Regions from separate parts of the Plantibacter sp. genome, predicted to be linked through region 1. Evidence: predicted binding sites of a transcription regulator. Region 1 holds the regulator's gene; the other holds the start of a gene.
The links. The regulator HrcA, encoded in region 1, represses chaperone genes, less so after heat shock. The targets are predictions, from matches to a motif close to TTNGCACTCGNNNNNNNCGAGTGCNAA.

Region 1 (6,299 bases):
GCTGCGCCTGTCGGACGGCGTCGTACTCGCCGTAGGCGTCGACGATCCGACCGACGAGGGTGTGGCGGACGACGTCCTCGCTCGTGAGGTGGGCGAAGTGGATGTCGTCGACGTCCTTGAGCACGCGGGTGACGAGTCGCAGACCGGACGCACCGGTCGGCAGGTCGATCTGCGTGACGTCGCCGGTCACGACGATCTTGGACCCGAACCCGAGCCGGGTGAGGAACATCTTCATCTGCTCGGGCGTGGTGTTCTGCGCCTCGTCGAGGACGATGAACGAGTCGTTGAGGGTCCGGCCACGCATGTAGGCGAGCGGTGCGACCTCGATCGTGCCGGCCGCGAGCAGCTTCGGGACGATCTCCGGGTCCATCATCTCGTTGAGCGCGTCGTAGAGCGGACGCAGGTACGGGTCGATCTTGTCCGTCAGCGTGCCCGGGAGGTACCCGAGTCGCTCGCCGGCCTCGACGGCCGGGCGCGTCAGGATGATCCGGTTGACCTCCTTGCGCTGCAGAGCCTGCACCGCCTTCGCCATCGCGAGGTAGGTCTTGCCGGTACCGGCCGGGCCGATACCGAACACGATCGTGTTCTCGTCGATCGCGTCGACGTACGCCCGCTGCCCGACGGTCTTCGCCTTGATCGTCTTGCCACGCGAGGTGAGGATGACCTGCCCGAGCACCTCCGACGGGGAGGCCGAGCCGTCCTGCCCGAGCATGCGGGCGGAGGTGCTGACCTCCGCCGGCCCCGGGTCGTGTCCTTCTCGGACCATGGTGATGAGTTCCTCTACGAGTCGTCTGGCGGCGTCGGCCTGCGGCGCCGGGCCGGTGATGGTGATCTCATTGCCGCGCACGTGCACCGAGACACCGGGGTGTTCGCGCTCGACGGTCGTCAGGAGGCGGTCCTGTGGGCCGAGGAGACGGACCATGGCGAGCCCGTCCACCAGGAGGACGTGCTCGACCTCCTCCGTCCGCGCAGCGACGGAGCGGTCGGGGTTCGAGGACTCAGGCTCCGCCAAGGGTGCCCTCCTGCAGGGAACCGCCGAGGACATGCGCGTGCACGTGGAAGACCGTCTGCCCGGCGGACTCGCCGGTGTTGAAGACGAGTCGGAACTCGCCACCCGTGTGCTCCTTCGCAAGCGACGACGCCACCTCGACCATCTCAGCGAGCAAGGAGGGGTCGCCAGCGGCCAACTCCACGACGTCGCGGTACTCGGCGGTCTTCGGGACGACGAGGAGGTGCACGGGCGCCTGCGGTGCGATGTCGGCGAACGCGATCACCCGATCGGTCTCGGCGAGGAGGGTCGTCGGGATCTCCCCCGACACGATGCGGCTGAATACCGACGGTGCTTCACTCATGTCCACCAGTCTAAGGTTCGTGGCGGCCTCATGCGCGGGCTGGTGGATCGTCACCACCGACCGAGCAGCACGTTGAGCGCGGCGATCGCCGCCGGTCCTGCCGTCGAGGTGCGCAGGACGCCCGAGCCGATCCGGACCTCGATCGGCGCCGGCCGCTTCGAGCCGCTCCCGCTCCGTCGGCGAGATGCCGCCCTCCGGACCGACGACGAGCACGAGCTCCTCGGCGAGCAGCGCCGACGGGTCGAGCTCCGAGAGAGCGAGTGCCGCGCTGGGTTCGAGCACGAGGACGGTCCGGCCGGCGACGATCGACGCGAGTCCGCGGGTGTCGACGACCTCGGCCACCTCGGGGACCCGTGCGCGGATCGACTGCTTCGACGCCTCCCGCACGATGAGCTGCCAGCGCGCACGGCCCTTGACCGCTTTGTCGCCCTGCCATCTCGAGATGCTGCGCTCGGCGCCCCACGGGACGATCCGGTCGACACCCAGCTCGGTCGCCGCCTGGATGGCGAGTTCGTCGCGATCACCCTTGGCCAGCGCCTGCACGAGGACGAGCCCGGGACGGTTCTCCGGATGCACCACGACCGATTCGACGCGGATCTCCAACTCCCCCGGCTCGCTGCGCACGACCGGTCCGGTCGCGATCAGGCCCCGGCCGTTGCCGATCGACGTCGTCTCGCCGACCCGCAGCCGACTCACGGCGACGGCGTGCTTCGCCTCGGGCCCGCGGAGGGTCACCGAGTCGCCGACACCGGTCGATTCGAGATCCTCACGGAGGTACAGCGAACTCATCTCAACCGACGCCGTGGAAGCGGTCGCGGATCTTCGCGAACAGGCCCTGCTGGAACTGCGCGAGCGCCGGAGCACCCTGGCGTCGTCCCGAGGCGAAGCTCTTGATCAGCTCGCGTTCGCGGTGGTCGAGCTTCGTCGGCGTGACGACCTGGACGCCGATCTTGAGGTCGCCCCGGCTGTTCCCGCGGAGACGGGTGACACCGCGGTCCTTGACCGTGATGACCTCGGAGCTCTGCACGCCCGGCCGCAGCTCGACCTCGACGTCGCCGTCGAGCGCGTGGACGGTGACCTGGCGGCCGAGGATGGCGTCGGTCATCGGGACTTCGAGCGTGCACAACAGGTCGTCGCCGTCGCGGCTGAAGACGTCGTGGTGCTTGACCTTCATCTCGAGGTAGAGGTCGCCGTTCGGGCCGCCGGCCGGGCCGACCTCGCCGCTCCCCGGCATCTGCAGACGCAGACCGGTGTCGACGCCGGCCGGGATGTCGACCGAGACGGTGCGGCGGGCACGGAGCCGACCCTGACCCTGGCAGGTGACGCACGGGGTCGCGATGATCGTGCCGTAGCCGCGGCAGGTGCCGCAGGGCGCCGACGTCATGACGTTGCCGAGCAGCGAGCGGACGGCCCGCTGGATGGAGCCGGTGCCGTGACAGATGTCGCAGGTCACCGGTGAGGTGCCGGGCTGGCAGCAGGAGCCGTTGCAGGTGCTGCAGAGCACGGCGGTGTCGACCTCGAGGTCGCGGTGGGTGCCGAAGATGACCTCGTCGAGGTCGAGCTCGACGCGCAACAGGGCGTCCTCCCCGCGTGCGCGACGGGACTTGGGTCCGCGCTGCTGGCCGCCACCGCCGAAGAAGGTGTCGAAGATGTCGCCGAAGCCGCCGAACCCGGCGTCGCCGCCACCGAACCCACCAGCCTGCGGACCGAGGTCGTACTGCTGGCGCTGCTTGGGGTCGCTCAGCACGTCGTAGGCGTGCGTGACCTCCTTGAACCGTTCCGAGGCGTCGGAACCCGGGTTCACGTCGGGGTGCAGTTCGCGTGCGAGGCGGCGGTACGCCTTCTTGATCTCTTCGGGCGTCGCCTCCTTGGCGACACCGAGTGCTGCGTAGTGGTCGGGGTAGTCAGCCACTGAGGGCCTTTCGTTCGAGGTGCGGAAGGTGTTGGGGGACGCGACGAGGATGCGTCACTCGGCGTCGAGGATGCGCGAGAGGTACCTGGCGACGGCGCGGACCGCAGCCATGTTGCTCGCGTAGTCCATTCTCGTGGGGCCGAGGACGCCGAGCCGGGCGATTTCGCCACCAGAGGAACGGTAGTTCCCGGCGAGGACACTCGTGGTCTCGAGGCCGAACGACGCGTTCTCCCGCCCGATGCTGGCGACCACGCTGTCGCGCTCGGACTCCATCTCACCGAAGAGCCGGAGCAGCACGACCTGCTGCTCGATGGCGTCCAGGACCGGATAGATGCTGCCGGGGAAGTCGTCCTCGGTGCGGGCGAGGTTGGCGGCGCCGGCCATGACGAGGCGGTCCTGGCGCTGCGCCGAGAGCTGCTCGCGCACCGCGTCGACGATGCGGACGGCCGCCGCGCGATCGAGGTCGGCGATGTCGGCTGGGACGTCGCCGATCGCGTCGTGGGCGTCGAGGAGTGGACGGCCCGCGACCGCCTCGTTGCACAGCGAGCGGAGCCGCGAGATGAGGTCGTCGTCGACCGGGCTCTCCGTCTCGATGAGCCGCTGCTCGACGCGGCCGTTGTCGAGGATGATGACCGCGAGCACACGGTTCGGGGTGACGCTCACCAACTCGAGATGCCGGACGCGTGCCCGGGAGAACATCGGGTACTGGACGAGCGCGACCTGGTTCGTCAGCTGCGAGAGCAGCCGCACCGTGCGGTGCAGGACCTCGTCGAGGTCGCCGGACGCGCCGAGGAAGGTCTCGATCGCCGTCCGTTGGGCGTTGTTCAGCGGACGGCGGTCGGCCAGGTGGTCGACGAACATCCGGTAACCCTTGTCGGTGGGCACCCGGCCGGAAGAGGTGTGGGGAGCGGCGATGAGCTCTTCGTCCTCGAGCTGCGCCATGTCGTTGCGGATGGTGGCTGCGGAGACCCCGAAGGAGTGGCGGTCGACGATCGTCTTGGAACCGACGGGCTCGCGCGAGGCGACGTAGTCCTGCACGATGACGCGGAGCACTTCGAGACCGCGATCCGACACCATCTCGATCTCCTCCCGTCATCCACCTCGGAGCGCCGACCATCAGCACTCGAAGACCCTGACTGCCAATCATATCGTGGCCTCCGCGCGGCCGTCCCTTGCGCGGCCCCGTGCCGCGGGAATACCGTTGGCCGCAGGCGTGGGTCCCTGATGAGCAACACCTGGTGCGATACGCTCAGCTGGACCAATTGAATATCACTCTCCGTGAAAGGTGCGAAGATGTCCGATCCGAACGCTCAGCCGCCCGTCGACCCAGCGAAGGGCGGGTCGGTTCCGCCTGCAGGAGACGGCGCGACGCCCCCTCCCGCAGCTCCGCAGCAGCCGCCCGCAGGCGCCTACCCGCCCCCGCCCGCCGGTGGCTACGCGCCGCCGCCGCCCGCTGCCGGCTCCTACCCGCCGCCGCCCGCAGGCGCCCCGCAGTACCAGCAGCCGTACGCCGCCGCTCAGCCCATGAGCCCGTCGGACGAGAAGCTCTGGTCGACGCTCATCCACATCGGTGGGATCTTCTTCGGATTCATCCCGCCGCTGATCGGCTACCTGGTCCTCAAGGACCGCGGCCCGTTCATCAAGGCGCACACGCTCACCGCGCTGAACTTCCAGCTGACGATGCTGATCGCGCTCGTGGTCGGCTCGATCCTGACGATCGTCGTCGTGGGTCTGTTCATCATCATCGCCGTCTACGTCGTGGTGATCGTGTTCAGCATCATCGCCGCGATCAAGGCGAACAAGGGCGAGCTGTACAGCTACCCGCTCACGATCCAGTTCATCAAGGCCTGATCCGTCGAGTCGCACGAGAACAGCCCCGTCCGGTCCGCCGGGCGGGGCTGTTCTGCGCCTCGGGCAGGGTCAGTCGCCGACCAGACGGCGGACGACCGCGTCGGCGAGGAGCCGTCCGCGGCGCGTGAGCTCCAGCCGTCCGAGCAGGGCCTGCCGTGCGTCGACCAGTTCCTCGGCGATGAGCCCGGCGACGGCCGTGCGAGCCTCGGGGGCGAGCGTCCGGATCGGGATGCCGTCCCGCGTGCGGGTGAGCAGCAGGATGCGTTCGAGTTCCCGCGTCTCGTCGTCCAGGGTCTCCCGGCCGGCGGCCGGCGACTCCCCCGCCGCGATCCGCTGGGCGTACGCCGCCGGGTGCTTGACGTTCCACCAGCGCACCCCGCCGACGTGACTGTGCGAGCCCGGGCCGACACCCCACCAGTCCTCGCCGGTCCAGTAGGAGAGGTTGTGCCGGGAGCGGTGCGTGTCGTCCGTCGCCCAGTTGCTGACCTCGTACCAGCCGTAGCCGGCCTCGGTGAGGAGATCGTCGGCGAGCTCGTACATGTCGGCCTGCAGGTCTTCGTCGGGGGTCCCCACCACGCCCGAGCGGATCTGGCGCGCGAGTTTCGTCCCGGGTTCGACGATGAGCGAATAAGCCGACACGTGGTCCGGTGCGCAGGCGATCGCCGTCTCGAGTGAGACGCGCCAGTCGGCCAGGGTCTCCCCCGGCGTCCCGTAGATGAGGTCCAGGCTGACGCCGAGGCCGGCCTCGCGAGCCCACTGCACGACGAGCGGCACCCGAGCCGGATCGTGCGTGCGCTCGAGGGTGGCGAGCACGCTCGGCACGGCGGACTGCATCCCGAAGGACACCCGGGTGAATCCGGCTTCGGCGAGCGTGCGGAGGTAGGCGGCGTCGACGGAGTCGGGGTTGGCCTCGGTCGTCACTTCAGCGCCGGGCGCGAGGTCGAAGTTGTCCGTCACGCCTCGGAGCATGCGGACCAGGTCGTCAGCGGGGAGGAGGGTCGGCGTCCCGCCACCGAAGAACACGGTCGAGACCGGACGGTCGGGGACGGTCGATGACGCCAGGACGGACTTGCCGAAGCGGAGTTCCGCGACCGCCTCGTCGGCGTAGTCCGACTGCTTCGCGCCGCGGAGCTCGGTCGCCGTGTAGGTGTTGAAGTCGCAGTAGCCGCATCGGACCCGGCAGA
Region 2 (6,299 bases), on a different contig from region 1:
ACCCCGTGGCGATCGCACTGTACCGGAGTCTCGGCTTCGAGGAACTCGGCGTCCGCCCCGGCTACTACCAGCCGGACGACGTCGACGCCATCGTCATGCGACTCACGGTCCAGCCGAGGCCACCCATGCCCGCCCACGGGCAGTCCCCGCTCGACCCGACCGACCAGCACCCCGGGAGCATCGCGTGAACCGTGCAGAACCGCTCGTCCTCGGCATCGAGACGAGCTGCGACGAGACCGGGATCGGCATCGTCCGCGGACACCACCTGCTGGCGAACACCATCGCCTCGAGCATGGACGAGCACGCACGGTACGGCGGCGTCGTCCCGGAGGTCGCCGCACGCGCCCACCTCGAGGCGCTCGAGCCCACGCTCACGGCGGCGCTCGCCGAGGCCGGCATCGCGTTGGCCGACCTCGACGCCGTCGCGGTGACGAGTGGCCCCGGCCTGTCCGGCGCACTCATGGTCGGCGTCGGCGCAGCGAAGGCGCTCGCCGTGTCCCTCGGCAAACCGCTGTACGCCGTGAACCACCTCGTCGGTCACGTCGGCGCGGACGTCCTCGACTCCGAAGACGGGACGATCGAGTACCCGACGATCGCCCTGCTCGTGTCCGGCGGGCACACCTCGCTGCTCCTCGTGCGGGACCTCGTGTCGGATGTCGAACTGCTCGGCGAGACCATCGACGACGCGGCGGGCGAGGCCTTCGACAAGGTCGCGCGCATCCTGGGTCTGCCCTACCCGGGCGGGCCGCAGATCGACCGGGCGGCCGTCGGCGGCGACCCGAAGGCGATCCGCTTCCCCCGCGGACTCAGCCTGCCGAAGGACATGGAGCGGCATCGCTACGACTTCTCCTTCTCCGGCCTGAAGACGGCCGTGGCACGCTGGGTCGAGGCGAAGCAGGACGCGGGGGAGCCGGTCCCCGTCGCGGACGTCGCCGCCAGCTTCCGCGAGGCCGTCGTCGACGTGCTCGTCTCGAAGGCGGTCAAGGCGTGCACCGAGCTCGGTGTGCCCCGCCTGCTGCTGGGGGGCGGTGTCATCGCGAACGCACGGCTCCGCGAGGTGGCAGCCGAACGCACCGCCTCGGCCGGGATCGAACTCCGCATCCCGCCGTTGCAGCTGTGCACCGACAACGGCGCGATGATCGCCGCGCTCGCCGCGCAGCTCATCTCCGCCGGACACGAGCCGTCCTCGCTCGACTTCGGCGCCGACTCGACCCTGCCGGTCACCGAGATCCAGGTGCACTGACCGCTCGACGAGCCGTCTCGCGGCCGTCGACCGGGTGCGCGGACGTCGGCGCATAGGATGGGCCGGTACCCGGTCACGGATCGAAGGAGCGGCGATGGATCAGCACGAGCACCCCGACGGACGACCTCAGCACCAGGACGGTGCGGTGGACGGGCAGTCGCGCCCGCCGCAGGCCGAGCAGCCGAACGGGCAGCCGCAGCAGCCGTGGGGGCAGCAGCCCCAGCCCCAGCAGCCCAGCAGCCCTGGTCGCCGTACCAGCCGCCACAGCCCTCCCAGCAGGCCGGCGTCGCGCCGCAGGGCCAGCAGCAGCCGTATCAGCCTCAGCCCCAGGGCCAGCAGCAGCCGTACCAGCCTCAGGCCCAGGCCCAACAGCCGTACCAGCCTCAGGGTCAGGCCTCCCCGCCGCCCACGGATTGGCAGCGCGGCGCCGGCGCGCCCGTCACGCCGCCGACGCGCCCTGCCCAGCAGGGGTCGTCCCCCTCGGCGCCTCCGGCGGGTTGGCAGGGCGATCACGCGACCTATCTCCAGACGGTGCCGACGGCGGTCTACCAGGCGCCGAGCCAGGGTGGCTACGCCGCGTACCAGCAGTCGCAGACGCAGACCCCTGCCGCGTCGACCGGGACCTCGCGGAGCACCTGGTCGCTCATCACCGGTGTCGTCGGGCTCGTCGTGTCGGTCTTCGTCGGTTGGGGCTTCCCCCTGTCGATCGCCGCGATCGTGCTCGGGTTCGGAGCCAGGCGTCGCGAGCCGCAGGGCCGAGGTCGCGCCCTCACCGGCCTCGTGACCGGGTTCGTCGGCCTCGCCTGCTCGGTCGGCTGGCTCGTCTACAGCGTCGTCGTGATCATCGGGTACGTCTCGACCTGATCCTCCTCGGGGCGCTGCGGCCCGGCGGAGGCCGTCGGGTCAGGCGTCGGTGGCCGGCGTCACCCGTTCGACGAGCAGCGCACTGTGTTTGCCGGCGATCCTCGTGAGGATGATCGTGGCCGAGCCGTCGCCCTTGAGCGCGAGGCGCTTCCGGAACGCCGCGGGGTCGACGTCGACGCCGCGTTTCTTGATCTCGAGGACGCCGATCCCGCGATCACGCATCGTGCGCTTGAGGACCTTCTCGTCCATCGGCAGCCGTTCGAGCACCCGGAAGGTCGTGGCGAACGGCGAGCTCGTCGCGGTGTCGGAGGTCAGGTAGGCGATGCCCTGGCCGAGCATGCCGGCCTCCAACCGGATGGCGAGGTCGCCGATGAGTCGGGCCCGGATCACGGATCCGTCGGGTTCGTGCACGTAGTCGCCGAGCTCCCGCACCGGGGCGTCGTCGGCGTCGGCCTCGGCGTGCAACTCGTGGTGGACGCCGTCCGCGAGGAGGAGCGCGGACCGTCGGACATCCGGACGGGCCAGCGGGCCGAACCAGAGCGCCATCTCGACGAGCTGTCCGTCGACCGACACCCACTGCGCCTCGGCGTCGTCGGGGATGAGGGAGCGGTCGAATCCGGGCCCGAGCTTGACGCCTGTGGGAAGGCGGGTCGCCGCACCGAAGACCAGGTCGAGGGACGGGGTGTAGTCGGCGGCACTCGACAGCCGCGCGGTGTCGGCGTGTCCTGCGGTGCGCCGCGCGGGATCGAACCAGACCGCGTCGAAGTCGTCGAGGGAGACGTCTTCGGCGGCGGCGTTCCGCACGGTCGCCGTGGGGAACGGAGCGAGGTTGTAGCTGGCGATGGCCGCGGTGACCTCGTCGATGTCGACCGCCGTGACCTCCAGGTCGAGCGAGGCCATGGCCATCGAGTCGGCGCCGATGCCGCTGCCGAGGTCGGCGATGCGCGTGAGGCCGGCCCGGGCGAACCGCCCGGCGTGCAGCGCGGCGACGGGAAGGCGTGTGGCCTGTTCGAGCCCGGCCTCGGTGAACAGCATGCGGCCGGCGAACGGTCCGAACTTGCCGACAGCCTTCTGCCTCAATCGCGACTGCGTGAGGACCGCCGCGACCAGCTCGGGGGAGTGGCCCTCCTTGCGCAGGCGCCCGACCAGGCGGACGGCCTCGTCCTTCGTCGGGTAAGGGCGGGAGGGAGTCGAGGAGCCTGAGGCCGTCGGCCGTGAGGAGTTCGACGAGTTCCGAACGGTCCATGGTCAGCGGGCCTCGGGCGGAGCTGGATGCATCCGGCAACGGTAGCAGTCGCTGATTGGCACTCGCATTGCATGAGTGCCAGAACATGCCTACACTGGAATCAGCACTCTCGCAGTGTGAGTGCTAACCACGTCTTCGTTTCAAGAAAGAGGTCAACCGTGTCGGTCTCCATCAAGCCGCTCGAGGATCGCATCGTCATCAAGCAGGTCGAGGCAGAGCAGACCACCGCTTCCGGTCTGGTCATCCCCGACACCGCCAAGGAGAAGCCCCAGGAGGGCGAGGTCGTGGCGGTCGGACCCGGTCGCATCGACGACAACGGCAACCGCGTCCCGCTCGACGTCGCCGTCGGCGACAAGGTGATCTACTCCAAGTACGGTGGCACCGAGGTCAAGTACGCCGGTGAGGACTACCTCGTCCTGTCCGCGCGCGACGTCCTCGCAGTCGTCGTCCGCTAGTCACCAGCGCACGGATCCGGCGGCTCAGGCCGCTCAACAGCCCGAATGGCATTCGCCGTTCGGGCTGTGTCCGTTTCCGGAGGGTGTCGCGGGGAGTCGCGGGTCTAGCCTGGACCAGTGCAGAACCCCAGCGATCCAGCCGACGTCGACATCCACCCCGTCACCGTCGACGGGGGAGGGGATCGACGTGCGAGCGTGGCCGTACCCCAGCAGGGGAGCCGGTCCGGACTGCTCTCGGCGGTCGCCGCCTACTGCCTCTGGGGAGCGCTCCCGCTCTACTTCATCGCCCTCGCACCGGCCGGCGCCTTCGAGGTGGTGGCGTGGCGGATCCTCTTCTCCCTCGTCTTCTGCGCCGTCCTCATCCTGGCGACCCGTTCCTGGCGTCGGCTGTTCGGCATCCTCCGCCAGCGCCGCATCGTGCTCACGATGGGCCTCGCCGGAGCGCTCATCTACGTCAACTGGCAGACCTACGTCTACGGTGCGCTCAACGGCCAAGTGGTCGAGGCGTCGCTCGGGTACTTCATCAACCCGATCGTGACCGTCTTCCTCGGCGTCTTCTTCCTCCGCGAGCGGCTGCGTCCAGCCCAGTGGGCCGCGGTGGTCGTGAGCGTGATCGCGGTCCTGGTCCTCGCGATCGGACACGGCAGCGTCCCCTGGATCGCCCTCATCCTGGCCTTCTCGTTCGGCCTCTACGGCTACATCAAGAAACTGGTGGGCGGCTCGGTCGACGCCGTGTCCGGGTTGACGCTCGAGACCGTGTGGCTGATGCCGGTCGCGATCGCCCAGCTCATCGCGGTCGGCGTGACCGGTGGGCTGACCATCGGCACCGCGGGCGTCGGGCACGCCCTGCTGCTCGTCGGCGCCGGCGTCATCACCGCCGTCCCGCTCCTGCTGTTCGCGGCGGCGGCCCGCCGCCTCCCGCTCACCTGGATGGGTTTCATCCAGTACTTCGCACCGATCATCCAGTTCGTCGTCGGTGTCGCGGTCCTGCACGAGGCGATGCCGCCGGAGCGCTGGTTGGGCTTCGGTCTCGTGTGGCTGGCGCTCGCGATCCTCACCGTCGACATGCTCGTCGCCTCCACCCGGGGTCGTCGGGCCGCCGGGGCCGAACGGCGCCGCTCGATGAGGGTCTGAACAGCGGATTCCAGCGCTGATCGCGCGACCACTGCAGGAAAAGCGCGAAACTGGCCCTCCTGAGGTAACGATTTGGTCGTGTTACACGCTTGTAACGTCAACGACATTGTCCAGCGCACGTGCAGCGGATAACTTGACTCAACGGCAGCCCCTGGAGCTGCCACTCTTCTGACAAGCAAGGAGTACCATGAGCGTCTTTTCGAAGGCCACGGCCGCTCGCTCCCGCCCACGTTCCATCGTTCTCGGTGGTATCGCACTGATCGGAGCCAGCGCGCTGGTTCTGAGCGGTTGCGCCTCAAGTGGTAGCGGCGACAGCGGCAGCAGCAGCAAGCCTGCTGGCGACCTGACCCTGAAGCTCGGCACGGCGTTGCCGCAGACCGGTAACCTCGCGTTCCTCGGCCCGCCCGAGGAGGCCGGTGTCGGTCTCGCGGTCAAGGAGGTCAACGACGCCGACCTCGGCATCAAGATCGACCTGACGCTCGGCGACTCGGGTGACTCCGACAACAAGGCGTACGCGACCGAGGTCCCCCGTCTGCTCTCCGAGGGCGTCACGGCCATCATCGGTGCAGCGTCCTCGGGTGTGTCGAAGCTCTTCATCGACGAAGTCACCGGCGCAGGCGTCATCCAGTTCTCCCCGGCGAACACCTCCGCGGACTTCACGACGTGGGACGACAACGGTCTCTACTGGCGGACGGCGCCGTCCGACGTGCTGCAGGGCGAGGTCCTCGGGAACCTGATCGCGGAGGACGGCAACGCCACCCTCGGCATCATCTACCTGAACGACTCCTACGGCACCGGCCTCGCGAAGTTCACCAAGGAGGCGTTCGAGAGCGCCGGCGGTGAAGTGGTCGCCGAGCAGTCGTACAACACCGGTGACACCTCGTTCGACGCGCAGATCAGCGCGGTCAAGGCGGAGAACCCCGACGCGATCGCGATCATCGCGTTCGAGGAGACCAAGACGATCGTCCCCGGTCTCGCCGGCTTCCCCTCGGACAAGCTCTACTTCGTCGACGGCAACCTCGCCGACTACAGCGCGGACTTCGCTCCGGGCACCCTGACGGGCGCCAAGGGCACGCTGCCCGGTCTCGACACCGCGAAGCTCGGTGACTTCACCGACCGCCTCCAGGCGTTCGTGAAGGACGAGGGCGGCGAGCCGCTGAAGGACTACAGCTACGCGGCTGAATCCTACGACGCCGTCATCCTGCTCGCCCTCGCGGCGCTGCAGGCCGGTTCGACCGAGGGTGCCGACATGGCGGCCCAGCTCCAGTCCGTGTCCGGTGGCAAGGACAAGGGCGAGAAGGTGACCACCTTCGAAGAGGGTGCGAAGGCCATCGCCGACGGCAAGAAGATCGACTAC

Region 2: a site for HrcA is predicted at 3,409-3,435, ahead of groES (co-chaperone GroES). Genes of this name have one in related genera too.

What each region holds. Positions count from the first base shown of each region.
Region 1 covers NZ_JCACOF010000012.1:320,485-326,783, reverse strand. The annotation lists gene AC5JOC_RS18855 (PhoH family protein) at 1-922, opposite strand, end outside; gene AC5JOC_RS18850 (HIT domain-containing protein) at 999-1,352, opposite strand; partial or broken gene AC5JOC_RS18845 (RsmE family RNA methyltransferase) at 1,551-2,141, opposite strand; gene dnaJ (molecular chaperone DnaJ) at 2,143-3,264, opposite strand; gene hrcA (heat-inducible transcriptional repressor HrcA) at 3,319-4,341, opposite strand; gene AC5JOC_RS18830 (DUF4870 domain-containing protein) at 4,558-5,115, shown strand; gene hemW (radical SAM family heme chaperone HemW) at 5,185-6,299, opposite strand, start outside.
Region 2 covers NZ_JCACOF010000007.1:69,577-75,875, forward strand. The annotation lists gene tsaB (tRNA (adenosine(37)-N6)-threonylcarbamoyltransferase complex dimerization subunit type 1 TsaB) at 1-188, shown strand, start outside; gene tsaD (tRNA (adenosine(37)-N6)-threonylcarbamoyltransferase complex transferase subunit TsaD) at 185-1,243, shown strand; gene AC5JOC_RS05585 (DUF4190 domain-containing protein) at 1,448-2,107, shown strand; partial or broken gene AC5JOC_RS05590 (class I SAM-dependent methyltransferase) at 2,147-3,353, opposite strand; gene groES (co-chaperone GroES) at 3,512-3,808, shown strand; gene rarD (EamA family transporter RarD) at 4,004-4,942, shown strand; gene AC5JOC_RS05605 (ABC transporter substrate-binding protein) at 5,130-6,299, shown strand, end outside.